One region of the Oceanobacillus sp. FSL K6-0118 genome, then DNA from elsewhere that is predicted to be linked to it. Evidence: riboswitches for the same ligand, from Rfam matches in the RefSeq annotation. Region 1 holds a riboswitch; each other region holds the start of a gene.
What was found. Region 1 has a riboswitch for S-adenosylmethionine ahead of MHI02_RS05995 (ATP-binding cassette domain-containing protein). Riboswitches for the same ligand answer to the same signal wherever they lie in the genome.
Positions count from the first base shown of each region.

Region 2: linked by a shared signal. The riboswitch ahead of MHI02_RS16175 (ACT domain-containing protein) and the one ahead of MHI02_RS05995 (ATP-binding cassette domain-containing protein) in region 1 are both predicted to bind S-adenosylmethionine.
Region 3: linked by a shared signal. The riboswitch ahead of metK (methionine adenosyltransferase) and the one ahead of MHI02_RS05995 (ATP-binding cassette domain-containing protein) in region 1 are both predicted to bind S-adenosylmethionine.

Region 1 is NZ_JBBOVR010000001.1:1,141,284-1,151,245, forward strand. It holds gene MHI02_RS05990 (LiaF transmembrane domain-containing protein) at 133-789, shown strand; SAM riboswitch class I at 1,038-1,139, shown strand; gene MHI02_RS05995 (ATP-binding cassette domain-containing protein) at 1,302-2,333, shown strand; gene MHI02_RS06000 (methionine ABC transporter permease MetI) at 2,323-2,973, shown strand; gene MHI02_RS06005 (MetQ/NlpA family ABC transporter substrate-binding protein) at 2,990-3,823, shown strand; gene MHI02_RS06010 (amidohydrolase) at 3,903-5,105, shown strand; gene MHI02_RS06015 (SEC-C metal-binding domain-containing protein) at 5,375-6,577, shown strand; gene MHI02_RS06020 (PD-(D/E)XK nuclease family protein) at 6,601-6,729, shown strand; gene MHI02_RS06025 (ISLre2 family transposase) at 7,126-8,535, shown strand; gene MHI02_RS06030 (transposase) at 8,799-9,740, shown strand; gene MHI02_RS06035 (hypothetical protein) at 9,815-9,962, shown strand, end outside.
Region 2 is NZ_JBBOVR010000001.1:3,188,047-3,198,008, reverse strand. It holds gene ssuE (NADPH-dependent FMN reductase) at 1-473, shown strand, start outside; gene MHI02_RS16195 (hypothetical protein) at 949-1,311, opposite strand; gene MHI02_RS16190 (cysteine hydrolase family protein) at 1,561-2,217, shown strand; partial or broken gene MHI02_RS16185 (Uma2 family endonuclease) at 2,608-2,904, shown strand; gene MHI02_RS16180 (hypothetical protein) at 3,004-3,165, shown strand; gene MHI02_RS16175 (ACT domain-containing protein) at 3,334-3,882, opposite strand; SAM riboswitch class I at 3,977-4,083, opposite strand; gene MHI02_RS16170 (transposase) at 4,314-5,576, opposite strand; gene MHI02_RS16165 (DUF4181 domain-containing protein) at 5,924-6,361, shown strand; gene MHI02_RS16160 (hypothetical protein) at 6,916-7,098, shown strand; gene MHI02_RS16155 (LysE family translocator) at 7,722-8,354, shown strand; gene blaI (penicillinase repressor BlaI) at 8,446-8,829, opposite strand; gene MHI02_RS16145 (BlaR1 family beta-lactam sensor/signal transducer) at 8,870-9,962, opposite strand, start outside.
Region 3 is NZ_JBBOVR010000001.1:2,687,538-2,697,499, reverse strand. It holds gene MHI02_RS13790 (o-succinylbenzoate--CoA ligase) at 1-1,003, shown strand, start outside; gene MHI02_RS13785 (hypothetical protein) at 1,091-1,411, shown strand; gene MHI02_RS13780 (hypothetical protein) at 1,692-2,231, shown strand; gene ytkD (RNA deprotection pyrophosphohydrolase) at 2,261-2,728, shown strand; gene MHI02_RS13770 (ABC transporter permease) at 3,076-3,876, opposite strand; gene MHI02_RS13765 (ABC transporter ATP-binding protein) at 3,873-4,649, opposite strand; gene MHI02_RS13760 (ABC transporter substrate-binding protein) at 4,663-5,652, opposite strand; gene pckA (phosphoenolpyruvate carboxykinase (ATP)) at 5,793-7,379, opposite strand; SAM riboswitch class I at 7,886-7,993, shown strand; gene metK (methionine adenosyltransferase) at 8,324-9,520, shown strand; gene asnB (asparagine synthase (glutamine-hydrolyzing)) at 9,800-9,962, shown strand, end outside.

The DNA.
Region 1 (9,962 bases):
AAATTTTTATGGATAGAGTCGAAGGAAATTGATTATTTTTAGATAGAGTTATAAAGACTTCCACTATAATGCTAAACCCTTTAATCATTAAAAAGCCCCGTGATACATAAAGTAGTCTCAGGGGGGATGCCTATGTCGGGAAGAATATGGGTGGGTTTGTTTTTTCTTATATTTGGTTTTGGCTTTCTTTTGCATCAGGCTGATATCATTGACATGTCGCAAGTCTTGTCTACTTGGTGGCCGCTCATACTCATTATTATTGGTATTATTCAGCTAATCAATCGTACACTTTCTTGTACAGTGTCAGGTTTCCTATTTTTATTGGTTGGTGTCTTATTTTTCATCAATCAATGGTTTGACCTTCATTTAATTTTTTATTTGTGGCCGCTTATTTTCATTTTCATTGGTTTCGTTATCATACTTACCAGGGCTAAAAGTGGAAAAACTAAACATACGAGCGATAAACTAAGCACATTCTTGTTATTTTCAGGTGCGGAGATTAAAAGTCAATCGAAAAATTTTCAAGGTGGTAGCGTTGTGACAATAATGGGCGGTGTGGAAATTGACCTCCGTGATGCAGTCATTGCAGAGGGAGCTATGCTTGACTTCACTTCTATCTTGGGAGGGATAAGCATCATCGTTTCAGAAAATGTTCAGGTTGAAATATCTGGTATCCCCATTTTGGGTGGATGGGAAGATAGTACAAGAAAACATGGAGAAAGTGAAGAAGTTGTTGTATTAAAACTTAACTGCCTTACGATTCTAGGTGGATTGGAAATTAGGAATTAATAGATTGTCTATAATTGGCTTTTGTATACGGTAACCTAAAATGAGTAACGGTACGATCTCTTAAGTAAATTATTCTCATTAGTTTGTTGGGGTAGTACAATATTCTAAATATACAATCTTCTAGGGAAGATATTGACAATTTTATTTTCTGAATGTAAAGTATAATGTAATGTTTTTGTTATATTAATTACTTTGCAAATTCTGGCAAATGTCGGAGATAGGCATCTTTTAATTTCATAATATATTAGTTCTTATCTAGAGAGGCGGAGGGACTGGCCCGATGATACCTCGGCAACGGACATATAAGTACCGTGCCAATTCCAGCAAGCGAAAAGCTTGGAAGATAAGAGGAATTTCAGTACATATAATATTTTTTATATTACTCCTGAATCCTTCTTCTTCCATGAAGAAGGATTTTTTGTTCTATTTTATGATTTTTATACGATGAAAACATTATTCGACTAATATCAGGAGGCGCCAGGCATCATAGAGGCAAGAAAGGGGATAATAACATGATAGAGTTTCAGAATCTTGGGAAGGTTTATGATAGTGGTGGAAAGCAGGTTCATGCTTTAAGCAATATAAACTTAAAAATCAACAAAGGAGAAATTTACGGAGTTGTTGGTTATAGTGGTGCTGGTAAAAGCTCACTTATTCGCTGCGTCAATTATTTAGAGTGTCCAACTTCAGGTAAAGTCATTGTGGATGGTCATGATTTATCTGTTTTATCGGAGAAAGAAATCCGTAAAGTGAAGAAAAAAATAGGGATGGTTTTTCAGCACTTCAATTTACTAAACTCCAAAACTGTGTATGCAAATGTGGCAATGCCACTTGTGCTTGAAAAGGTACCAAAGGAAAAGATGAAGAAAAGAGTTCACGAATTACTAGAGTTTGTTGGCTTATCCGATAAAGCAGATATGTATCCAGACCAACTTTCTGGTGGGCAAAAGCAGCGGGTCGGTATTGCAAGGGCATTGGCAACTCAGCCTTCCATTTTACTTTGCGACGAGGCAACATCTGCTCTTGATCCGCAGACAACAAGTTCTATTCTACAGCTTTTGAAAAAGGTCAGTGAGGAATATGATATTACGATTTTAATGATCACCCATGAAATGTCCGTTATTCGTGAAATTTGCGATAAAGTTGCAGTCATGGAAGCGGGTCAAATTATTGAAGAAGGCAATGTATTCGATGTCTTTACAGCGCCTAAAACAAAAACAGCGCAGAACTTTGTCAGTACTGTCATGAATGATCAAATACCAAGTTCCATTTTAGACATGATTGATAATAACAATGGGTCACAAAATATATTCCGAATTAATTTTATCAATCAATCGACAAGTAAGCCCCTTTTATCACAGCTTGCTAAAAAATTTGATTTAGATGTCAATGTTTTATTTGGGAGTATTACGGAACTTCAAGGAATCCCATTTGGAAATTTGATTGTTCAATTTCAAGGGTCTGAATCTGAGGTGAAACGAGCATTAACGTACATGCACGCAAAAGAAATAAGCTTCAGGGAGGTGACATCACATGCTAGTTAATTCCGAACAAATTATAGAAGCAATAATTGAAACAGTACAAATGGTAGGTATATCCTTTATTTTCTCCATCATCCTTGGGTTACCGTTGGGTATTGCACTTTTCGTAACTCGTAATGGACAAATACTTGAAAACAAACCAATTTTTGCGGTATTAAATGGAATTATTAATATATTCCGTTCTATTCCGTTCATTATCTTGCTGGTAGCAATCATTCCAATTACTCGCTTGATTGTTGGAACGTCTATTGGCACTGCTGCAGCAATTGTTCCACTTGTCTTTTATGCGGGGCCATATATTGCTAGATTAGTAGAAAGCTCGTTATTAGAAGTTGACGAAGGTGTGCTTGAGGCAGCAAATGCCATGGGTGCAACGCCGTTTCAAACGATTTTTCGCTTTTTATTACCAGAAGTACTTAGCTCTTTAGTGGTCAACTTCACTATTGCAACCATCGGGTTAATCGGAGCATCAGCAATGGCCGGAACGGTAGGTGGAGGAGGAATTGGTGACCTTGCCATTACATATGGATATCAGCGTTTTGATACGACAACGATGGCTATTACGGTTATCATCCTAATAATCATGGTTCAAGGACTACAATCATTAGGAAACTATTTATCAAGAAAAATACGTAGAAGATAATCAGGAGGAAAACAGGATGAAGAAAAAAATTCTATTAACTTTTCTTTTTATTGTATTCATTGCTATTACAACAGCTTGCTCAGGTGATACAAGTGGGGGAGAAACAAAAAAGGTGAAAATTGGTATTAGTGGTACAGATACACAGACATGGGATTATGTATCTGAGAAGGCAGCAAAAGAAGGAATTGACATTGAAATTGTTTCTTTTAGCGACTATGTTCAACCAAATACAGCCCTTGCAGACGGCGAACTTGATGCTAATTCATTCCAAACGGTTGCTTATTTTGATGAATTTATTAAAGAACATGATTTAGATCTTGTACCAATTGCAACAACATATCTTGCACCAATGGCAATTTACTCAAATAATTACAAAGACGTAAAAGATATACCAGAGGGTGCTAAAATTGCACTACCAAACGATGTATCAAATCAAGGAAGAGCACTCGTTTTACTACAAGAGGCTGGCTTTATTAAACTTGTAGACAATTACGATGGCCTTGGATCGATAGAAGAAAGTGTTGTTGAAAATCCTAAAAATATTGAGCTTATTCCAACGGCTCCTGCCCAAATACCAAGAGCATTAGCTGATGTAGATGCAGGTGTTATTAATAATGGTTTTGCAAGGGATGCTGGACTAAATCCACTTAATGATTCCATTTTCCATGAAGACGAAACAGCTTATGACTACCTTAACATTATAGCGGTAAATGAAGAAGATAAAGATGACGAAACATTGAATAGAATTGTCGAATTATTCCAAGAAGAAGATACAGCTGAATTTGTCGAAAAGGAATATGGTGGGACATTAATACCAACCTTTGTACCATTAGATAAAATTGGCTGGTAGGAAATAGAAAATACCATTGAATGAGAAAAAGAGAGGGACTTTTAGTTTCCCCATTTTTCTAAAAATAGGGGGCATTGTAATGACAAATGTAACAACAAATTTTAAGGAAGTATTAAAAGAAAATATTGAGGCCAACAAGGAACGTTACCTCACAACAAGTCATAAAATTCATGCGAATCCTGAAATTGGCAATGAGGAATTTTTTGCTTCTGGTTTACTTACACAAATTCTTGAAGATGAAGGATTTATAGTTGAAAAAGCTGTTGCCGGCCACGAGACTGCTTTTGTTGCCAGATATAAATCAGAAAAACCGGGACCTTCCATTGCATTTTTAGCAGAATACGATGCGCTACCAGGCCTTGGTCATGGATGTGGACATAATATTATTGGAACAATGAGTGTTGCTGCAGCGGTTGCATTAAGTAAAGTTATTTGCGAAACGGGTGGAGAAGTCGTGGTTTTTGGAACACCTGCAGAAGAAGGCGGTCCAAATGGTAGTGCAAAAGGTAGCTTTGTTAAACATGGATTAGTAGAAGGAATCGATACAGCAATGATGATTCACCCAGCGGGAAAGACAAGTCTCACTGCTCCTTCCTTAGCTGTTGATCCACTTGATTTTGAATATATAGGAAAATCTGCCCATGCGGCATCTTCTCCACATGAAGGAATTAATGCATTAGATGCTGTGATTCAACTTTTCAATGGGATTAATGCGTTAAGACAACATGTAACTGATGACGTCCGTATTCACGGAATTATTACAGATGGTGGCGATGCTCCGAACATTGTTCCAGATTATGCAAAAGCAAGATTTTATATCCGTGCTGCCACACGTACAAGATTAAACGAAGTTACAAAAAGAGTAAAAGCAATTGCAGAAGGAGCAGCACTTGCAACAGGTGCCAAATTAAATGTGATTGCTTTCCAAAATGAAGTTGATAACTTGTTATTAAATGATTCCTATAATAAGGTTTTTAAAGAAGTTATGGAAGAATTGGGAGAAAATGTAGATGGTGATAGAGACGGAATGGGTTCAACAGATGCGGGGAATATCAGCCAAGTCGTTCCAACCATTCACCCTTATATTAAAATTGGTTCTAGCAGTCTTGTTCCACATACCGTTCCGTTTAGAGAAGCAGCTGTGTCCGATAAAGGGGATCATGCCCTTATCACAGGCGCAAAGGCGCTCAGCATAACGGCGTTACGACTGATTATGGAGCCAGACACATTAGCTGCTATTAAAAAGGATTTCAAGCAAAGAAAACATGCAGAACAAGGGTGAGAAGACTGCACTGAGAAGTTCCCATTAGAAAATAGCAAATACTTGGATATAGGGATAAAAAACGAGCTGCTGAAATTAACGTATGATAAAAAGTGAATAATGGATTTTAAATGGGGGAGTTGACTAGATAGGTTAACTCCTCTTTTTGTTTAGGAACTTCTTTTAATCCATAGAAGGCAAAGAAAGCTGTTAAAGTCAGAAGCATTTATTGATAGTGATCCTATCTCTCTAGTGACAAATTCTGTATAATCAACCTAAGAGGTGAAATGATGAACGAGAAAGAATTAAAAGAAGCATTTAAAAATCTTCAAGTAGGATTAGAAAAAATGAAAGTGGATCAATTGAAGAACCAAGAACGGAGATACTGGGGAAAAACAATAACTATTCCTTTCACTTTACATGAAGGACTAGCCGGCTATACAAAATATGAATTAGACGATATAAGAAGGTATTTAGACTTAAAGGGCGTGAGTAGTCTAAAGAAGGCTGAACTAATAGCAGTGTTAGAAGAAGAAATACCCGAATCACTTGGGAAATTTTGTCTTCAATTGGATGAGGAACGGTTTAATCTATTAATCAATTTAGCAAAAAATGGTGGCTATATGCATGTTGCAGATTACGAATTTCATAAAATTAACTATTTCCGAGCTAGTGGTTTGGTGTATTCTGGCACGTATAATGGTGAAAAAGCTTTAGTAATACCGAATGAATTAATGGAACCTATATTATCGTTGGCCAATCATTTGAACATAAGATCTGTCATAAAAAGGAATACGGAGTGGATTAAGCTTACAACTGGTTTTTTATATTATTACGGAACATTAGGTCTAATTCAAATAGAAGAACTGCTTAAGACATATACGAAAGAACCTTTTGTTTTACACGAATATATTATGGTCATGCATGAGGCGATATCCTATCATAAAGATGTTTATGTCGATGCGCATGGTTACTCCCATCGTGATGTAGATGATTCCGAAACGGTAAAAAAAGAACACAGGATGAGGAAAAGTCTTTCTTTTTACCCTTTTAAGAAGAATCAAATCCTAAAGGCTAGTGAAGCTAATTTTGTTGATAGGAATGAAAGCTATATCGAACTAGTCAATTTTATAAGGAAAAATTATGAACTTAGTAGAGAAGAAGCGGATATTCTAGTAGAAGACTGTGTTACCTCTATTAGAAATGGGGATAGCTTGAATGAGGTTTTGGAACTCTTAGGTAGTGAGCTGGAATTTGATAGCATGGAAACGGTTCAAGCTTTTGCTGATCTAGTTGTTTCTCTAGTGAATAATACAAGAGAATGGTTTCTTAAAGGCTATACACCAACAGAGCTGTCAGATCGAAAAAAAAGTGCATTACAACCATTACCGGAGACTAAATTACGTGAAGGGAAAAAAGTTGTGAAGGTAGGCAGAAATGAACCGTGTCCATGTGGTAGTGGGAAAAAGTATAAGAAGTGTTGTGGAAGATAGTTTAAAAAATGGAGTGATCCAAAATGGAAATTCGTGATTTGTTTGAGTTAGAAAATTACGAAATACGTCATTCCAATATTTTAGCATGGTTGTTAAACTTAAAAGAAAATCATCATCTTGTCTGGACGGTAAATATGGTGACGGTTTTCTAGTTTGTTTTAACAAGAATGATGCGGAGAAGGTGTTAGATTCATTAAAGAGGTTTGGTTGGAGATAGTTGATTATTTTCAGATAGAGTTATAGATTTCCGCTATATACTAACCCCTCTAATCATTATATCGCCCTGTTAAAAATTTAACTGCCTTACGATTCTAGGTGGATTGGAAATTAGGAATTAAGGAACTATGCATTAGAATAGAAGGAACATAATCCCTCACATGCAGATATAGCGTGATGAGGGATATTTGATTTGAGAGGAAGCCATAAATAAAATGACTATGTGTAAAATAGTTCTCGGGGATTTGAAACAAAATTCTAGAAAAAAAAGAAAAGGCGCTCTATCATAAATGTATGCTTAGCCGGCAAATACATTAGAAAGAGGCCTTTTCATGAATACAATTATATCAAAAATTAGCGAATTATTAAAGGATACAAATGACTTAATTGAGTTTGAAGAACAAATTCAAATTAGTATATATGATCTACTTACTACACTAATGGGGAGCGTATTTACACAACTTAATCAAACGATTAAAAGAAGAATGCAAAGTAAAGGTTGGACGGTTGAACGAGAAGATGAAAAAACGATTCAGTTTATTTTTGGGGCGGTTCGCTTTACTCATACCTTGATGCGCGATGTGAATGGAAAGGCGCATTATCCTTTTGATGAATGGATTGGATTTAGAAAATATCAACGACATAGTCCTTTAGTTGAAGTAAAAGTGGCAGAGTTGGCTAGTGAGAGTACGTACCGAGAAACGGCACGCATATTAGGTGAATGGACCGCAGTAACTCTTAGTCATACAACTGTGGGAAGTATTGTGAAACGTGTTGGGAAGGCACAAGCGCGAGCTGATGAAGAAATGTTAGCGGAATTAGAGGAAGCTGCTTATTTACCAAAGGGAGATGAGTTGGATTTTTTATTTGCCGAGGCAGATGGTGTATTTGTGCGTGGAACAAAGAAAAAGACAAGTCATGAAGTCCATCATGCGATCATTCATGAAGGTTGGAGTAAAAATGGGAAGCGTATTTCCCTAAAGAATCCACAGGTCATCATGACAACCAAACCAACGAATGATTTTTGGAAAGAAGTCCAGGCGTATACAGCTAATCATTATTCCTTAGAAAACACTCAAGTTGTCACCAATAGTGATGGTGGTCCCGGTTATACGGCAGAACGTTTTCAAGAGGCTTTCTCACAGTCTAGTTATCCTGTTTTAAATCAATTGGATTCCTTTCACATTTCTAAAGCACTGAATCGAACTTTTGGAGTTAAAAAGAGCGAGTTTAAAGAAGGTGTACAAAAGGCAATCAAAGAACACGAACTGGATGATTTCATACGTTGGATGGATACATTGGAGAGCACTTTAGAAACGGATAAGCAGTTAGAAAAGGCCGAGGATTTTCGTAGATATATTGGCGGTAATTGGGATCGAATTTTTGATTGGAGAGAAAAAGTTGAGAATCCACCAAAAGAGGCAAGGGGCATGGGTGCAATGGAATCCAACCAACGACATATTTCATTCCGAATGAAAAAGCGTGGAATGCATTGGAGTTTAGAAGGTAGTGAGGCAATGGTGAAGATCAAACAAGGGATTCTAAATAAAACATTACGATCCGTCTATTTGAGAGACCAAAGGCGAAGTGTAAGAAAACAACGAGACGTGAAAAAAGTGGTTCGTATGACTGAATTTCTACGCCAGGAAACCCAGCCGTCAATTGGAGCAAAACAAGGTAAAATAAGCCTAAATACAGCTCATTCATCAGCTATTGGACAGTTAATAAAAAGTTTTAGATAACACCCTGATTTTTAGGTAAGGTTCTTGGTTTTTAGAACGTTACCTAAAAATTGGGGACAGCAAGCGACAAGGGTCGCGCGGTAGCCGAAAAAGTGTACAAAAATAGAGTGCCGGAAATATTGGTGTGAAAGACACACCGAGAAAAACTTGACACATACATAAAATGAGATTAATTGTTATTTATTAGAATATTTTAGTATAATATACCTAGTTCACACATCATTGTATTATTCCTCATTACATCCCCTAGGAGGCCTCTACTCATGACTCAAATTACATTAATACGTGAAGAAAATACAAAATACACCCATCACGATCAATTGGCAAAAGAATTGATCTACAACTTTTTTGAGGAATTTCTTGAAGCATTCTTTCCAGAAGTCCATGAAAGTGTGGATTTTTCAGAAATCCGTCCATTATCAGAGGAAGTTTACACGGATATTCTTCAAGGAAGAAATAGAAAGCTGGATATTGTGATTGAAACAAAATTAAAGGGAGAAGAAACGATTCTTATTATCCATGTTGAACCCCAAAGTTACGTTGAAAATGATTTTCATGAGCGTATGTATCACTATTTCAGTCTGTTGTATAATAAGTATCAGAAGCCAATATTACCAATTGCTGTTTTTAGCTATAATGAAAAAAGAAATGAACAGGATGAATTTTCTATAAGCTTTCCTTTTTTTCATGTATTGACATTTAATTTTTTAACACTGGAATTAAGGAAAAAGAATTGGCGCGAATATATTGAATCAGATAACCCTGTTGCAGCAGCATTGTTAAGTAAAATGGGTTATACGGAAAGAGAAAAGATAGAAGTTAAATTGGAATTTTTAAAAATGTTAGTCCGAATGAAACTTAATCCAGCAAAACAAAGGTTTATTACTGGATTCTTTGATGTATATTTAACCCTAAATGATCAAGAGGAGGAGCAATTAATGGAAGAAATTAAAGAATTGGATAATGCAGAGGAAATTTTTGAACTATCAAATTCCTGGGAAAGAAAAGGTATGGAGAAGGGGATAGAAAAAGGTATTGAAAAAGGTATTGAAAAAGGTATTGAAAAAGGTATTGAAAAAGGAAAAATGGAAGAGCGTCAGAACATTGCTAAAGAATTATTAAAACAAGGATCACCGGTTGAATTTGTAGCAAAGGTTACGCATTTATCTAAGGAAGAAGTAGAAGAATTAAAGGGAAAATTGTAACTTTAAGTATGATAGTCTTTCGGGGTTCCGGAAAAGTGAAATAAGGTACTGGTCGAACAACAAAAGGAAATTAGGTGTCTAATCATAAAAATCCAGATTCTTTATTCTTTGATGTATATTTAACCCTGAATAACCAAGAGAAGGAGCAATTAATGGAAGAAATTAAAGAATTGGATAATGCAGAGGAGATTTTTGAACTGTCAAATTCCTGGGAAAGAAAAG
Region 2 (9,962 bases), 2.0 Mb from region 1:
ATCTAGGTGACTTAGTAAAACAGGAAGGATTTTTGATTAAACATATATCGGTAAAAGGCGTGGATGCGAAGGACTTACTTTTTGGAAACTTCGAAAGCCCGGAAATTAAGGAGATTGCAAGACGATTAGGGAAAGCCAAAGGTGTTATTGTTGGGTCCCCAGTGTACAAAGCTTCTTACTCTGGTGTGTTAAAAGCATTATTTGATATCCTTCCGCAAGATGTTTTGCAAGATACTCCAGTACTCCCAGTAATGACTGGTGGCAGTCCGTCTCATTTATTAGCATTGGAATATACATTGAAACCCTTACTAGCATCGATGAAAGGTCAAAACCTAAAAGGACTTTATTTTCAGGACAGCCAGTTAGATATGACAAGTGACCATCTGATTGCTGACGAGTCCATGTTAAATCGTACGAATAAACAAATAGAATATTTCTTAGGGAAAATAAGACGGGAACAACCTGTTTTTTAATAAGGTCTACCATAACGGGTAAAAACGCGCAGAAAAATGAAGTGACCCCAAAAAGTTGGACATATTTATTTTTAAGCTGCTTGATGGACAAGAGTTCGGTATTGAACCGGACTTTTGCCTTTTAATTTTGACATCTGACATTCCTTTCCTTAGTTTTTTGGAAGAATGCCATTAGTAATTATCCCCAATACCCTGTTTAAAATGTTTACACATAAATATACTGCTATACAAACGATCATAAGAAAAATTATGTACTTAAAGATTATATTTGAAAAATACCCAGAAACCCAATTTCCTCCGTAGTTTATAAGAATGAAAGCAAAAAGGACTGCAACAAGATAGGAAGCCCCAACGCTAAAAATCTGAAACCATGTAAGTTCCTTTAAAATTTTTTATTTAAAAATGACATACATAATTATTATAATGGACAAAGTCGAAATTAAAATATCTTTCATAAGATTCCTTTACATAAAAGTCAATTTTTTATTTCTACTAAAATAGTGACAATGATACTACAAATGCTACTAACAGTACCCAAAGCCCCGATAACTATTATCGAAGTACTAGGAATCATAAAACCTACTGGAATAAGTCCTAAGAAAGTTAAAACTATAAAGACTTGATAAATAGTAGAAATAATTTTTACCGCAAGATTATTAAAAAATGATAAAATTAAAGGTGGTAAGAATAGTACTACGAGTATTCCTAAAGATATCCACAGAATGAATGGTTCATCGAAAGAAACAGTATTAGGACCGGTTGGATTTTTAGCAGCTAAAAATAAGGCAACAATAGCTAAAACCATAGTTAACAAAACCATAGAAACTCTTTTTACCATAACAAATACTCCTTTTAGATTTCTAGTATTTAAATATAAAACACTCCACTTCTCCTTTATTAAAAAGTACCATACCCTACTATGTTTATACGTATTTCAAATCAAAATGTTTCATTTACAGTCAAAATATCGTTATTGCACTTGAAATAAATAGAAACCTTTGAACCTATATATCAGAATATTTCCATTTATATAGTGCCATCCGGTACAATAAATATATATGACGAAGAAAAGTAAGGGGGAGGCCATTTGGATCTCAATAAAACCGCACTTTTATTAATGGATCTTCAAAAAGAAGAGGGAACTTCAGAAATTGAGGATATGGAAGGAATTCTTGATAACGCATCCGATCTTAGTGAGGACTGTAGAGAAAAAGGGATACCTATTATCTATACGCGACATATTAATCGTGCGGATGCAGTTGGACTCGCGGCTGGTGAACCGTTAAACGAAAATGGTGAACCAATTTATTACCATTCTAAGTCTAGTTCAATTGAAATTGTCGACGAAATTAAACCGGAACAAGGGGATATCATTATTGATAAACATAGGTACAGTGGGTTTTATGAATCTAATTTAGAACTGGTGCTTAAAAACCTTCATATTAAACATCTAGTCGTTGGTGGTGTTCTAACCGACTGCAGTGTGCTATCAACGGTAATGGATGCGTATTATCGTGATTATCAGGTAAATTTAGTGAAGGATATTTGTGGATCAACATCAGAAGGAGCTCACATGGCTTCCATTTTAATGATGGCCAATAGGGTATACAACCTACAAATCTATGATACAGACCAAATTAGGAAAATGCTGAATGATGAGGATTATGAAGTTTGGGAAACGGATGAACCAGATGAATTAAAATTCAATCCAGAAAATTTAAGAAAGACATTTTCAAAGCTGTAAAATAACAAGGGAAAGCAGTATGTAACAGGTTCAGTTATTATTAAAGTGATCTAAAGGAAGATGTTCAATGTTTTCGGTTATGATAATATGTTGATAGTATAAGCTGAAATGAAGGATTTAATGGTCATTCCGAATGAAAAAGAGAAATATTCATATGCCGATTATCTAACATAGGATGAAGGTAAAAGGTTTGGGTTAATTGATGGGGAACTTTTTATATGTTCCTGTCCCTTCACGTAGGCATCAACAAGTTCTCAGGGAATTATCTACGGCTTTTTCAGTCTTTCTCCAAGAAAAGGAATGCGAAGTATTTTTTGCGCCTTTCGATGTACGATTATTAGTGGATAACAAAGAGGACGATGATATAAATAATGTAGTCAACCCGATTTATATGTTGTAAGTGATCAAGAAAAGCTTGACGACAGGGGTTGTAATGGAGCCTCAGATATGATCATCGAAATACTTTTACCTTCATCTGTTAAGTTAGACCGTTGGAAGAAATATCAGCTTTACGAAAAAGCAGGAGTAAAAGAGTGTTGGATTGTTGATCCGGTTAACAAATCTGTAGAAATACATCTTTTAATTGGTAAACAATACAAATTTCAAGGAGTCTTAACAAAAGGTGATAATATTTCCGTTAATGTTTTAACAGGTTTGAAATTAGACCTAAATCAAATATTTGTATAGTCCTTGGACCGTTTCATAATTTCTGTCACGCGTACAAAGGTGGCAATAAGAGGAGATGCCCCCTGCATAGATGAATGGGATTAATGAGGAGGACAGATGATGGATAACCAATATTTTGTAGGATGGGGTACACTTGCTTTGATAAACGCTGCACTTGCACAAGGGAAGAATAGAACGGGATTAAACTGGTTTTTGCTCTCTCTTGTATTAGGTCCATTGGCAACACTAATTTTGTTATTTGTTGAAAAGAGAGAACAGTAGTACTAAAATGATAATCTCCAATACCTGTAAGAACAGATGAATATTCAAACCTTTTACAGGTTAAAGAATGTTTCAAATAAGAGTCAACAGTATAACAAAAAGGAAAAGGACCATCTAATAGTCAAAACACTGATTAATTAGATGTCCTATATTATCTAACACATATGATCAAACCGAAACACCAGCAAAAAATTCACGATGAAGAGCCGCAACAGCTTTTGGTTCATCATGAGCCTTTACACCTAATACTAAACTTATCTTGGATGAGCCATGACTCATATGTATCATTTCAATATTAATTTCTTTTTTTGCAAGAACATTCGCTGCTCTGGTAATATTGTCTACATTATGATTCATCTCTCCTCCAATTAGCATAATTAGCGCAAGATTACGTTGAATAGTCACTTTATCTGCTGAAAGCTCCGAACTAATCCTCTGAATCAGTTCACATTCTATCTCCTGATGTAATTGATTTTCATGTAAAATAAGGTTAATAGTATCGACACTAGACGGTATATTTCTGTAATAAAGTTGAAAATCCTCAAGCATCTGAAACAACTTTCTTTCAAACCCAACTTCTTTATTCATTCTATACTTGCTGACATAAATACTGCAAAAATTATTGTCACTAGAAATTTCAGCTATGGATGCGTTTTTATTTCCATCTACTAACGCTTTTGCAACTAATGAACTTTCACTATGTTTTTCATTCGCCATCGTATCAGCCCCTTATAGTCATTCACTTTTATACCAAAACACAAAAAGACCTCTTCTACATAAATAAGAAGAGGTCTTAAATCTTTCTGTCCTCCTCTTATCTTCCAGAAATTAATCTGCAGAAATTAGCACCTTTTCAAGAAAAAACTTGAAGGTTGCCGGGCTTCACAGGGTCTGTCCCTCCGCCACTCTTGATAAGAGTTATTAAATATTGGTTATTTAGCTATTTTGGAAAATATATCATAAATGTATTCCCCTGTCAATCCTAATTATCTTTAAGTTTACCTTTTTTTCCCCTATAAGAACATGTTTTCGTCATATTGAGATTCTTTAGGGAAAACTTTTTGCAGTTTCAATGAAGAAGCAAGTTTTTTCCAATACAAATAAACATACTACGCAGTATGTCTATTCTGACTATTCAATTAATTGGTCTAAAGTTGAAATGTTAGTTGTCGTGAATCTTTTGGCTTTTCTATGTATTTAAAATGTCGAATCCCATAAGCATCTTTTTTCAGTATGGCTTCCATTCCCGCCGAAAAACGATATAGAAACATCTTAATTTGATCCTTTGCCTTTATGCCCTTTGCCCGTTCAATCACACTATGAAAAAATCCATTTTGCTTTTCTATTTTCAGTGTCATAAACGTAACCATGATGGACAAGAGTAAAAACATTCTCTTCAGTCTGGGCAAGGTACGAACTCGAATATTCTCTAATTCAAATTCTTGCTTTTGCACGCGAAACATTTCTTCGATACGCCATCTAGTAATATAGGCTTTTAAAACAGAAATTACCTCTGCTTTTTTCTGGATTCGCTTATTTGTAAGCAGCACCATCGGCTCTTTGCCATATCCATACACAACAATCATCGTGAACTTTTTTCCCTTAAGCGAGGGGATTTCTACAGTAAGATGAGAGACTTTCAAATCATAGACGGTTCCCTTTATTTCAGAACGAAAATTGATTTTCCCTTTTCTTCTGATTGCCAAATCATGTACGGAGAACTTTTTATTCTGATACAATAAATTTCGATTTTTCTTCAACCGAATGATAAAGTTATTCTCCTGCTTGAGGATTTTTTTCATGACTTCTATATTGTCATACCCACGGTCCATGACGAAGGTTGCTTTCTTCTCGCCTAAAAGCTGATCTACGTAATCCAAGCCCTTGTATGTTTCATCATTCTCGCTGATAAATCCCTTTTCAGCAGATGAGTATAAATGAGAATAAACTGAAATCGGATGCTTTGTCCTCGGAGCCACGGCAATCATATTGGTTGTCCAGTATCCATTGCCAATTTTCCCTGTCGAACCATCTCTCACTTGCCCAAGAGCTTCCATTTTACAGGCGGTGGGTTTCACAATCTCAGAGTTATCTACCAGAATCAGATTATCTTCTTCTTGCAGGAAAGGTTTTATTAGTTCTTCATAGTTCTCCAACAGCTCGGTTGTTTCATGAAACTCATCCATACGATTGGAAAGTCGCTTGACGGTTTGTATCGTATCGATGGGCTCTTCTAGAGTGCGTGCAATGTTGGAAAGCAAAACAGATTTGCTTTTTGCCATGCCAAATAAAATATCTAGGATAAAGTTTTTATTGGGTTTTTGCATTCCTTCTGTCAATTTTGAAGAAAAATCATAAATGGAACGTTTAGTAGTGTAAATTGCCTGGCTAAATGTGTTATAATTGGTCATAGAAAAAGACTCCTTTTTATGCTGTATATTTTGTTTTGTCCAAATAAAATTTTAGCATATTTAGGTAGGCTTTTTCTTTTTAATTTCCAATAAATTACGTACATTTTGATTAAAAAAGACTAAAATAGGCATCGAAAAGTCCATTTATTAGGTTGAACTTTTCAATGCCTGTTTTTTGTTGGAAGTCAATCTTTATTTTTAGGTAAACTTAAATAATTATCTGATATGAATAAAGCAACTACAATAGGTGAGGTAAGTTAACTTTTTGAATAATTTAGGAAGTTCTATGTAATGATGGCAATTTTTATGTAAAATAAAAATATGTTATTAAGCAAACGTATGGGAGGATGGATGAATTTATGTATGGTGAAGAGCCTAACTTTTTGTTGAGATTTATATTGTTGTTAGCCATTGTAGGGTTTATATTGTTTTTGTTTCATACCATAATGAGAAATTGGCTAAAAGTTGAGAAAAGGAGAGGGAATTTATTTTCAAATAACTATTTCAATGAGAAGCATAAAAAAATAGATTGGACAATTAGAATTATTACAATAGTAATTATCTTATTTACCTATGTGATAACCATCATGAGAGAACCTATGGATAGAACTTATCCGTGGTTTATTATATTTATTCTGATTGGTATTTCAGAAATCGTTAGAGCAATTATGGAGCGAAAGTATGCGGAAAATCCGAATGAATATAAATTAACAATTAGTCAAGTAATATTTACTCTTATATTATTTTTAATTTTGTTCAAGACTGATTTTTTTGGGTTAATATAATACAGTTGGATAATCAAAAAAATTATATTAATTTAGTGAAGAGCCTTGTAGGGTTCTTTTTTCTTCAATTGACTCCATGAAAAAGTTGGCAGTTCCGTTTGTTTTAATAACAGCATTCGCATGGGTTGGGGCTATAATAAGTTCCGGCATCTTAGAATCATTACTTATTATAGTTGCCATTATTCTCAGTATATTTGCTCTCCCAACAGCTTGGACTATAATCACAATTTACAGGAACAAATGGAAGGTAGAAGGAAGAAAAGGATTAGTCCATTTAGTAAAAGCCATACCATCCCTTGTCCTATTACTATTGGCTATTCTTTTGTTATTTGTCGGTGATAGAGATCCAGATTCTGCAATTAACTCTTATCATATATAACAGCTGGAGTGATCGTACTTCCAATCCCTATTTGGATCATTATGTCCCTTTATCATAAGGTCCGAGGTAAGCAGGATAGTGTTAAATAACAATAAAGTTGTTTCCAAACTCCAGTCTCGGTATCAACAATCTAATATTTTGTTAAAGATAATTAAATAATCTAAGGAGGGTTCTTATGGTTAATAAATTAATATCATATTTTTATATTATTGTGGGTGTTCTGGTAGGGATTATAATTGTGAGTGCAATTCGACATGGGGAAATGAATTGGATGTATATTGGTAGGACAATTGCTATATCAGCTTTAGTATTCTTTTCTTTATTGTTTATCCGTATAGGAATTAAAAAAAGTAGGTAGTGAATAATTGGGCGATCCTTTTACATTGACTAGGAATTCAAAATGTAAATAATAAATTAGGATTCATTTTATCTTCCAAATACATCAGTGAATTAGTTATATTTATCCTACTCCCACCTTTATACGCTGCGTATTTATAAGGGGATTCTTTTCTTAAAGGACGCGCTAAACAAATCTCTATAATCTTTGTTCTTTAATAGACTTCTAAAGATATTCATATAATCTACCAATCTGCCTCTGATAAACTTTTCAGACTGAATTTCTTGTATTTTTATTGCATAAGATATAAAAATATTGCATGTATTTATAAACTCTTTCTCCTGAAGATTTAGATGTTAGTCCGTATGAAACGATTGCTACTATGGATCCACGTAGCAAATCAAATATAACATACATTAACTTGTAAATGAAACTCCATTTTGATTAATCTTTTTTCAAAATGGAGTTTTTGAAATTGGAGGCTAAATAAGGATAAAGGTAACTCTTCAGTTAATATTTATTCTGAAGCTACCAATTTGATTGAAAAAAGTCAAATAATAATTATAAAAGCAATTGCATAAATATACATGATTTTAAATTTTTATGATATGATAGTATTTACTTTTTATAGGGGTGTGAGGTTAATGGCATTATTCTTTACATATGTTATTGCGGGACTTGCTGTTGCAATGCCAGTAGGGGCAATTACGGTAGAAATGACGAAACAAGGTCTTAAAAACGGATTTATGCACGGTTGGGTTGTGGGGTTAGGTGGAATGACCATTGATTTTGTTTTAATTTTATGCCTTTATTTGGGGCTAGCCTCAATTTTGCAACTTCCTTTTATTCAAATTCCTATGTGGTTCATTGGTGCAATATTTTTGTTACTAATCGGATATGATTCCATTAAGAATGCGGACAAGGATATAACATTATCAGGAGAAAAACCGAAAAAATCATTATGGTCTACTTATCGTAATGGATTTCTTGTTGCCGTATCGCCAGGGAATATTGTTTTCTGGTTAAGTGTATTTGGGGCAGTACTAACCAACTCGTATAATGCGGCTGAGCCAGCCAACTTTTTAATTATCGCTTCAGGTGTTTTAACAGGAATTTTATTGCACGATATAGGGTTATTAACCATCGTGGCGACAACTAGAAAAGTAATGAGCCATTCCATGATTAAAGGGTTTTCTATCGTTGCAGGATTAGTATTAATTGGTTTTTCATGTTATTTTGTTTATCAATTTATTATGGCGATAACACATGTTATATAGAGATTCAGCGAAGGGAGCGATTACGGTACTAACCATAATCGCTCTTTTATCAGTATCTTATTTTTAAAAAAATATTACCTTGTCTTGCCCTTCATTTTTCTTTAGGTTTTTTGTCCAAAATGGAACGTAATTCTTTAATATCATCTTCTGATAAAGACTCTTCCTGAATGAACTGAACTAACATCGACTTTAAGGTTCCACCATAAATTCGATCAATGAAGGAGCGAGCCTTGGCGCGCTGACACTCTTCTTGTGAATAAAGTGGATAAAACGTATAGACTCTTTGATCTTTGTTGACACCAACTGCTTTTTTTTGAGTAAGACGATCTAAAAGAGTACGTATGGTTTTCGGCTTCCAATCTGTTTTTTCCTGTATGGAAGATATAACCTCACTAGCCGTTCTAGGAGACTTTTCCCATAGGACATGCATAATTTCCCATTCTGATTCTGAAATATTGGGGATTTTCTTAGTCAACCTGATTCCCCTCCTTCTTTTACATACATGTGAAATTCAATTATTCTCCAATTTCCTTAATGATTCCCTTATCTTTTAAAATAGATAATGTTATGTTTGCGGCCTTGCTTCCATAACTATTATCTTCATTTTGGATGTTGGTTGCAAAGAAAAATGTATTATTCTTCGTTTCTACATATCCAATAAACCAGCCATTTACATTTTTGCCATTAACATTACCAGTGCCGGTTTTTCCAGATAACCTTGCATCATCATATACCTCTAATAAAAGGGAGTCTTTTACAGTCTGGATATTGTTATCTTCAAAGCCAAACTGATTTGTATAAAACGCTGATAGTAATTGTACCTGTTCGATTGGAGATATCTTTAAAGAAGATTCTAGCCAATAGTCTGTTCTACCAGAAAGATCTTCATTTCCATATCTAATTTGTCTTAAATAAGTTTGGACGGTATCTTTTGGTATTCTTTGGTCCAATTCCTGAAAATACCAAGTTACCGAATTTTTCATAGCGGTTGATAAGTTTTGGTTTTTATTCCAAGGTTCATAAGGATAATGTTTTCCATTCCAATTGATTATAGAATGATCACCTGCTATTACTCCTGACTCTAATCCAAATAATGCAGTATAAATTTTGTAAGTAGAATTTGGAGAAACTCTTTTCATACTGTTATTTTTATTGTAAATGGTATAGTGATCAGCCTTCATATCGTATAATACAAAGCTTCCATCATAGTTAGAAAAGTATTCGTTGAAATCTTTATAAGTGGTATTTTCTTCACTGTTAAAATGATAAAAGCTTTTGTCATTGGACATGGCAGAAACAAATGGGACTTGACCAGCTACGAATACACCTATAAGGGCAAATATTGAAATACTTTTGAACTTTAAGCCCTTTGATTCCATCGTGAAAGATGCAATTTTTTCAATTCGTTTTTTGAGTTGCTCCTTGGGTCCATTAAACTGATTGGTCCAAGTAATATTCCTCGATCGTGAGGATAATTCCACAAAATTTATAATTGTATTCCCATAATCTACGTAACAATGCTCATCCAATGATTTTAAAACAGCTGCATCACAGGCAATTTCGCGATCTACCCTCATTTCCTTAAAAGCAATCCATACAAGTGGATTA
Region 3 (9,962 bases), 1.5 Mb from region 1:
TACAGTTATTTATACCTCTGGTACTACAGGTTTTCCAAAGGGGGTACTCCATACGTACGGTAATCATTGGTGGAGTGCGATTGGCTCTGCTCTGAATCTAGGCTTGAATAAAGATGATAAGTGGCTTATTCCTTTACCGATTTTTCATGTAAGTGGTCTATCCACCTCTATAAAAAGCCTAATTTATGGCATGCCTATTTACGTATTAGAGAAATTTGACGTGAAAAAAGTTCATGATGCTATCATGTCCAAGGGTATTACAATTGTTTCTGTCGTTACGGTTATGGTACAAAAATTATTAAATGAATTAGGGAACAATCGCTATCCTAATACATTACGATGCATGTTGCTTGGTGGTGGTCCAGCACCAAAGCCATTATTAGAAAAAGCGAAAGAAAAGGGAATTCCTGTTTTTCAATCCTATGGAATGACGGAAACTTCATCACAAATCGTTACATTAAGTCCGCAAGACGCTTTAAAAAAATTAGGATCAGCGGGAAAAGCCCTTTTTCCAGCGCAGCTTCGAATTGATGGAGGCAATGAAGACTCTATAGGAGAGATTATCGTCAAAGGTCCGATGGTAACAAAAGGTTATTATAGAAATGAAGAAGCAAATAAAAAATCCTTTCATAATGGTTGGCTTAGGACAGGTGATATGGGATATTTAGATGATGATGGATTTTTATATGTAGTGGATCGTAGGAAAGATCTTATCATTTCTGGGGGAGAAAACATCTATCCTTCCGAGATTGAAAGTGTATTGTCTGGAATGGAACAAATTAAGGAAGTGGGGGTAACAGGTTTAGCAGACGAAACATGGGGGCAGGTTCCAATTGCTTTTGTCGTAAAGATAAAAGATGTAACGGCATCTGAGGTTTTCTCATTTTTGCGACAAAGATTAGCGAAATATAAAATTCCGAAAGAAATTCACTTTGTAGAAGAATTACCGAGGAATGCTTCGAATAAACTAGTAAGAAGTAAGCTACTTGAATTGCGGAGATAATAAAAATTGGCCTTTACTTTGAGAACAACCAATCTTTTAGAATACTTTCCTAACAGGAAGCCAAATTAGTATTAGGAGGTGTTCCTGATGGAAAAAAACAAATATTATGTAAGCTTGGTGGAGGGTGAGATTTCACATCGTCCACATGATCGAAATGGTTATTTAGAGATAAGTGCTACGGAAACAGAGTTAAGTAATCTACGTAGAAAATTCGAAAATATGCATGATGCTGGAGTAGTTACATTTTTTCGTGCACATTTACCGTTTGTAGAATATCATCATGATGATTCAAACGACAAATACGACTCCAATATGCTAGAGGTGTATCAAATGCTTTATGAATTAGGAAATAAAAAAACACGTGAGCATATTGAAAGTATGGGAATTTTAAATGAAAATGATATGTAAAAGACAGAGAAAATATGTTATTGTTTAATAACAGACTTATCTGTTAATTTATCCCACCTAAATTGGCAGTAAGTCTCCCGCCCCAAGCTTCTGGAGAATAAAGAAGATAGGTGGGAAGAACAATACCCGTAAAGATACGATAAGCGTGACTAACATCAGTGGGAGATGAAGGAACCCCCCACTTATGGAAGTCTTCTTTATGATTCCTGCATCTTCATTTGTGTTTAACCCCTTAGATAAAAAGGAATAGTAAAAATAATAATGCTAAGGGGGATACAATATGAAGAAAATAGCTATATTTATAGGTGTTTTAATCACGGGGATAATTGTGCTTCTTCTGAGTATTACGAACGAAAACCTTTTACCTGTTTCAGCTGAAGGTCGGCAATTTACTCTGTCTTCTGAGTATATGGAAACAGGAGATAAAATGGAGAATAAACAATTAACACATGAAGATATAGTTTTTTTAACGAATGAGTTTATGGATATATTAGTACAACCAACAGATATAAATGGAAGAGTAATTGACTTTCATACTAAAGAGGAATTGTTAAAAGAATTTGAAGGAATCACAACAAAAGAAGTTGCAATGCCGTATGTTGATTTTTACTACAAGGAAAAAGGGGATGGGCTTTATATAGTACCTACAGAAACCCCACCTTGGTTTGTTGCTAAAAATGAATATAAAATCGATCAAATAAATGAAACAAAGGTAATACTAACTCAGAAAAATCAGGTGGATTTGTATGGGGATTACACGATTGAAATAGAATTCACTTATAATGGGGATTGGAAAATTAGTAGTATTACACATCGTTAGTAGGTTATGAAAAAAGGCAGTTGAAGTTTTTGAAAACATTTAGAGATTTTTATAATAATGAAGTTACCTTTTCCTATGAAGACCATCCATTTTCTAAAAATCCCAAGCACGTTTGGATTATATGTCGTTATAATGACCAATGGCTTTTAACTAGACATAAAGAAAGAGGGCTAGAGTTCCCAGGTGGCAAGGTTGAAAAAGGAGAAAATGCACAAGAAGCTGCTATTCGTGAAATTAAAGAAGAAACAGGCGGAATTGTGAAACATATAAGTTATGTCGGTCAATATTATGTGGATGGTAAAAGTGATTACGTGATAAAGAATGTGTATTTTGCTACTATAGAAAACCTAGTTGAACAAAATCATTATTTTGAAACAGAAGGACCTGTACTTTTAAATGAAATTCCTTCAGATGTTAGAAAGAATAAAGAGTATAGTTTCATTATGAAAGATTCTGTGCTGGATTCTAGCTTAAAATGGATTCAGAATCATTTTTAACTCACCTAAACGGGCAGCAAGACTCCCACCCCGAGCCTCTTGGGAAACAAAGAAGGTAGGTGGGAGATCACCTGCCCGTAAAGATCCGATACGTGCGACTAACCATCAGGGTGGAGAAGGTAAACCTTGCACCGATGGTTAGTATTTTTTAAAAGATAGGAAAAATTTAGCTTATTAAATCTTGTCATAGGGAAGACAACATCCAGCTCCAGCGCCCAGCGACTAGCGAGACTTCCTTCACCTCCGTACGATAAGTCAACATCGACTCACTCCGCTCGTCGTGTTTCCTTTATCTCCTGCGGTTCAGTCCAGTCCGTACGTCGCTAAACGGGCGCTTCCGCTTTTGTTCAGTGGGCATGTTTTATTAACCATCTTTCTATTCCTTCCACTACTTTGTACATGATTGCTGCAAGAATAGCGATAAGCACAAGGCTAGACATTACAAGGGTGAAGTCAAATACTTGGAATCCATAAATGATTAAATAACCGAGTCCTTGCTTCGAAACTAAATATTCACCAACAATTACTCCGACCCATGATAATCCTACATTAACTTTTAGCGTTGAGATCATAGTTGGCATGGTGGCTGGAAATACAGCTTCTTTAAAACATTGCCATCTCGTTGCACCGAAGCTTTTTAATACTTTGGAATAATTTGGATCTACTTCATTGTAAGCCGAGAAGATGTTTATGGTGGTTATAATTACGGATACAAGGAACCCCATTGCTATGATGGATAAATATCCTGGTCCAAGCGCTACGATAATGATTGGCCCCAGCGCAACTTTAGGCATTGCGTTTAGTACCACTATATAAGGATCCATAATTTTAGAAAAGCGTGTAAAAGACCATAGTAATGTTGCCAGTAAAATTCCGCCAAGAGTACCAATGATGAAACCTAATATAGTCTCAAATAACGTTACTGATAAATGGGAAAACATTGATCCATTTGCAAATCTACCTATTAATGAGGTGAAAATCCGACTTGGTGAGCTAAATAGTAATGGATCAATCCAATACAAACGACTTGCAATTTCCCATAATGCAAAGAACATGATGAGAATGAAAAATTGCCATATCAACACAATTTTCTTTTCCTTTTTTCTTTCCTTCAGATAGCTATCGAATAATTGTTGATCGCTTTTCATTTCTTATCACCTTCTCTACTGTCAAGCTCCTCCCATATTTTATCAAAAAGTGGCTGATATTTAGGATGTTTTCTAGCGTCGAGTGGGGGATTTTGACGAATTTCAATTGGGACTTCAAATACTTTAGCAATACTTCCTGGGTTCGCATTCATTACTAAAATTCGGTCACTCATTGCTATTGCTTCACCGATATCGTGAGTAACAAGAATAGCTGTTTTATGATAATTTTTTAGAAGTTTGCCAACTAAATCCTCTAATTTAAGCTTGGTTTGGTAATCTAACGCCGAAAATGGCTCATCTAGAAGGAGGATTTTAGGGTCATAGATAAGCGTTCTAACAAGTGCTACACGTTGTCTCATACCACCGGATAATGAAGTTGGGTATTGATCTTGAACTCCTTTTAAGCCAACTTCTTGTAAAAGTTGAATAGCGGTTTCCTTTAATTCAACTGTTGGTTTATTATGGATTTTAGGACCGAGCAACACGTTGTCAATAATATTTTTCCACGGGAAGAGATAATCTTGTTGCAACATGTATCCAATAGCAAGTTCTGATTCTTGAATATCTTTATTTTCAAGTAGGACTTTACCTTGTGTTTGTTTCATAATGCCAGCTATAATGGATAGTATGGTTGATTTTCCACAACCACTCGGTCCAAGCAAGGAAACAAACTCACCTTCCTTTAAGGAAAATGATATGTCATGAAGTGCTTTAGTATAGCCGTCTTTAGAAAAGTAGTGGTGTGATACATGATCCAATGTTAGAAATGACACGCTAATTTCCTCCTTAGTCGTTTATTACTTTTTCCGCAAATTCCGTATTCACCAACTCTTCATAAGGGACATCTTCGGGTAGCTCACCTGCTTCGTCCATAATTGTTTTCAGTTGTTCCCATTCTTCTTTATCCAAAAGTGGGTCTGTTGCAAAAGAATCTTGGTTTTTATAACGTTCAATAGATGAAGCTAATAATTCGATATCGGTATCTTCAAAATATGGCGAAACAATTTCTGCGAGGGTCATTGCATCTGTTTCTTGGACCCAGGCCTGAGCTTTATACAATGCTTTCGTGAATTTTAATACCGTTTCTTCATTTTTGTCCATATAACTTTGCTTAGCCATGAATCCTGTATAAGGGACAGTGCCAGATTCTTCACCAAAGGAAGCTACAATATGTCCGGTTCCTTCCCGTTCAAAAACACTTGCTGTTGGTTCAAATAACTGTACATACTCGTAATCACCAGAAGCAAAAGCACTTGGTATGTTTGCAAAATCGACACTTTGGTCTAAATTAACGTCTGCATGCGGATCCACACCGTGTTTTTTTAACACATATTCTCCAACCATCTGAGGCATTCCACCAACTCGCTGTCCGAGAAAGTTTTCTCCTCTTAAATCTTCCCACGTAAAGTCAGGTTTTACCTCTTTTGCTACTAAAAATGTACCATCTGTTTGTGTGAGTTGGGCAAAGTTAATCGCATAATCCTTTGAATCTTGTGCATATACATAAATGGACGTTTCGGCACCCACTAAAGCTATATCGATTCCATCAGATAATAACGTGGTCATAGTCGTGTCTCCGCCCCATGTAGTTTGCAGGTCAATTTCTAGACCTTCTTCTTCAAAAAAACCTTCTTCTACCGCTACATACATAGGTGTATAGAAAACAGATCTCGTTACTTCACCGATACTGATTTTGGATGTTCCACCTGTACCACAAGCCGAAAGAAAGATAAGTAAACCGATGGACAACAAAATAAAGCCTTTAATCTTTCTCATAGTTCTCGACCCTTTCATTTAAATTATCTTCCTTCCACAGTTTATGCCTAGGAGAAAATTGTGTGATTGCCTATTGATTTAAAGTTTTTTTCAAACGAAAAAAGCCGATCTCCTAAAAGAGACCGACTTTTTGAATTTTATTATTTAAATAGTGGACCCGCATTCTTAATTTCATCGGATGCATGAGTGAATTTCTTGAAGTTTTCGTGGAATTTCAAAGCTAATTCTTTTGCCGCTTTGTCATAAGCTGCTTTATCACCCCAAGTTTGTTTTGGAACTAACACTTCATCAGGAACCCCAGGAATATGAAGTGGAATATTTAATCCGAATACTTCATCTTGAACGGTTTCTACATTATTAAGTTCACCTTCTAGTGCAGAGTGAATCATTGCACGAGTATAAGAAAGTTTCATACGGTTTCCTACCCCGTAGGAACCACCTGTCCAGCCAGTATTAACTAAAAACACTTTGGCATTGAATTGATCTATTTTATCTCCTAGCATTTCAGCGTATTTAGATGGAGCTAATGGTAAGAATGGGGAACCAAAGCACGCTGAGAAAGTTGCTTGCGGTTCTGTCACACCACGTTCTGTACCAGCAAGTTTACTAGTATATCCACTTAAGAAATGATACATAGCTTGCTCTTTCGTTAATTTACTAATAGGTGGTAACGTGCCGGAAGCATCAGCTGTTAGGAAAATAATTGCATTTGGATGGCCCGCAACACTTGGTGTAACAATATTATCGATATTCTCTAAAGAATACGCTGCCCTAGTATTCTCAGTAAGAGAGGTATCGTCATATTCTGGTGTTCTTGTATTTTCATCTAATATTACATTCTCGAGTACAGATCCGAAGCGAATCGCGTTGTATATTTGTGGCTCTTTTTCTTCTGAGAGGTTAATACATTTTGCATAACAGCCACCTTCTATATTAAATACCCCATTCGGACTCCAACCATGTTCATCATCCCCAATTAATCGGCGGTACGGATCCGCAGAAAGCGTAGTCTTACCTGTACCAGACAGACCAAAGAATAAAGCAACGTCACCTTCTTTACCTACGTTAGCAGAGCAATGCATGGATAATACATCCTGTTGTGGAAGAAGGTAGTTCATAACAGAGAATATAGATTTCTTAATCTCTCCGGCATACTCCGTTCCACCAATAAGAACAATTCTCTTTTTAAAAGAAATAATGATAAAGGTTTCGGAATTTGTTCCATCAACACTAGGGTCAGCTTTAAAATTAGGTGCAGAAATAACAGTGAATTCACTTTGATGGTTCTCTAATTCGTCTTGTTGTGGCTTAATGAATAATTGACGAGAAAAAAGATTGTGCCATGCAAATTCATTAATTACTTGAATTGGTAAGCGATATTTTTTATCTGCTCCAGCAAATCCTTTGAAAGAATAAATTTCATCTTTTTCTTTTAAATAATCAATCACTTTCTCATATAGACTATCAAAATACTTCTCTTCAATGGGTTGATTTACTGCTCCCCAATTAATAGTAGCTTCACACACTTCATCACGAACAATAAATTTATCACCAGGGGATCTTCCTGTATATTTTCCAGTTGTTGCTCGAACCGCCCCAGTTTCACTTAATGCTGCTTCTCCCCTGCCCAATATACGTTCCACTAATTGTGGTTCGGATAAATTCTCTTTGATGTTTTCATGTTGATGAAGTAAATCTTTCCATAATGTTCTTTCCACCATTTTCATAAAAAAAATCCCCCGCTTTATAATAAATTACTGATGAAGATAATTAGAAAACTTGGCATTCACTATAGGATAGGTTTAGCGAATGCGTTAGTTGCACTTAGCAGATTTATACAGTGGGGCGGGTAATCGGTACCCCAAACGAGAAAGAATCTATACTTTCCTAACTGCTAAAAATTGTACTTTTCATTACATTCGATTATTAGTATAACACATATACAAAAATAATCCATACTATTTATGTTTCAATTTAGTAAAATTTGCTATTTGTTAAATTAACGGAAATAACTACAATATTTCTATCCCACTCAAGCCTCTAAGGAAACAAAGAAGGTAGGTGGGAGATCAACTGCCCGTAAAGATCCGATCAGTGCGACTAACCATCAGTGGAGAATGAAGGAAAACCCCCAATGATGGAAGTATTCTTTATTTGCTTCAACCATCATATGTAGAGGAAAAGTTATTGACATTACTCACACATTTCGTTACGATAACAATGGACGGAAACTATCTTATTCCGAGTTGGCGGAGGGACAGACCCTATGAAGCCCAGCAACCTCACACGCTTGTGAAAAGGTGCTTACCTGAAGCAAGGATCATTCCTTGAACAATAAGAGTGAAAGGACCGAACCCTTTCCTCAATGTAGGATAGGGATTTTTTTGCTTTTAAAGAAGAAACAGTTCCTTTTATCCCACCTAAATGGGCAGTAAGACTCCCTCCTCAAGCTTCTGAAGAACAAAGAAGGTAAGTGGGAGATCAACTACCCGCAAAGGTCCGATAAGTACGACAGTGGGGAATGAAGGAAAATCCCCACTGATGGAAGTCTTCTTTATTATATAAAAAGCAATGGTTTCTTCAATGCTTTTATATATAGAATATACAAAGATCTTTAATCGAAATAATGAAAAGAGTTCCGTAACACCAATTAAAGGAGAGAATGAGCCTTATGGCTGAAAAACGTCGTTTATTCACATCTGAGTCTGTAACAGAAGGGCATCCAGATAAAATGTCAGATCAAATATCAGATGCCATTTTAGATGAAATTATAAAAAATGATCCCAATGCAAGAGTTGCTTGTGAGACTACAGTAACTACTGGTCTTGTTTTAGTAGCTGGTGAAATTACTACTAGTACGTATGTAGATATTCCTGCAATTGTCAGGAAAACGGTGAAAGAGATTGGCTATACAAGAGCTAAATATGGATTTGATGCAGATACCTGCGCTGTCTTAACAGCAATAGATGAACAATCTCCAGATATTGCGATGGGAGTAGATAAAGCGCTAGAAGCACGTGAAGGCAAAATGAGTGACGAAGCAATCGCTGCAATTGGAGCGGGAGACCAAGGATTAATGTTTGGTTTTGCTTGTGACGAGACAGAAGAGCTTATGCCTTTACCAATCTCATTAGCACATAAATTATCTAAACGATTAGCAGATATTCGTAAAGAAAATATAGTAGATTATTTACGTCCAGATGGAAAAACACAAGTAACTGTCGAATATGATGAAAATAATAATCCGGTTCGTATTGACACTATTGTTATTTCTACTCAACATCATCCAGAAGTATCTCAAGAACAGATTGAAAAAGACATGAAAGAACAAGTAATTCTTCCTATAGTGCCTAAAGAATTACTAGATGACCATACGAAATATTTTATAAATCCAACTGGTAGATTCGTTGTTGGGGGACCACAAGGCGATGTTGGTTTAACTGGTCGTAAAATTATAGTAGATACGTATGGCGGATATGCAAGACATGGCGGAGGGGCATTTAGTGGTAAAGATTCCACAAAAGTAGACCGCTCTGCTGCTTATGCAGCCCGTTATGTTGCAAAAAATATTGTTGCAGCAGGACTTGCGAAGTCTTGTGAAGTTCAGTTAGCTTATGCAATTGGTGTAGCGGAACCCGTTTCTATATCTATTGATACATTTGGAACTGGTACAGTACATGAAACTAAATTAGTGGATGCTGTTCGTAAAGTGTTTGATTTAAGGCCTGCAGGGATAATTAATATGTTAGACCTAAGAAAACCAATCTTTAAAAACACAGCGGCATATGGCCATTTTGGTAGAACAGATGTTCAGTTCCCGTGGGAGAAATTGGATAGGGTAGATGAATTAAAGGATTTAATAAAATAAAATAAAGTAACACCATGAAAGCTGCCAGCACGGAGATGTGGCAGTTTTTTTGATTTTATCACTGAAGTATTACAATTATGTTACAATATGATTTTTTTGTGATATAATTATCCTAGATTTCGAATCACTTATTAAAGATTCCAATAAAAAGGTGCTCCAGACTTTGGTAGAAAATTAAACAAAAAGCCTGTAGATAATTAGTGGAATTATCCCAATTCGAAACGCAGTCTTTACTTTGTAATTGCTAATGAATTATTTTAATAGAAAGAGGTAACTATCATGTGTGGTTTTATTGGAATGGTATACGATTATCCAACTGATGTAGATGAAAAAGACATGGATTCATTAAGAAGGAAAAATAATATTATTGCTCATCGTGGTCCAGATGATGAAGGTTATTTTGTCGATGAGTACATATCTTTTGGTTTTAGGCGTTTAAGTA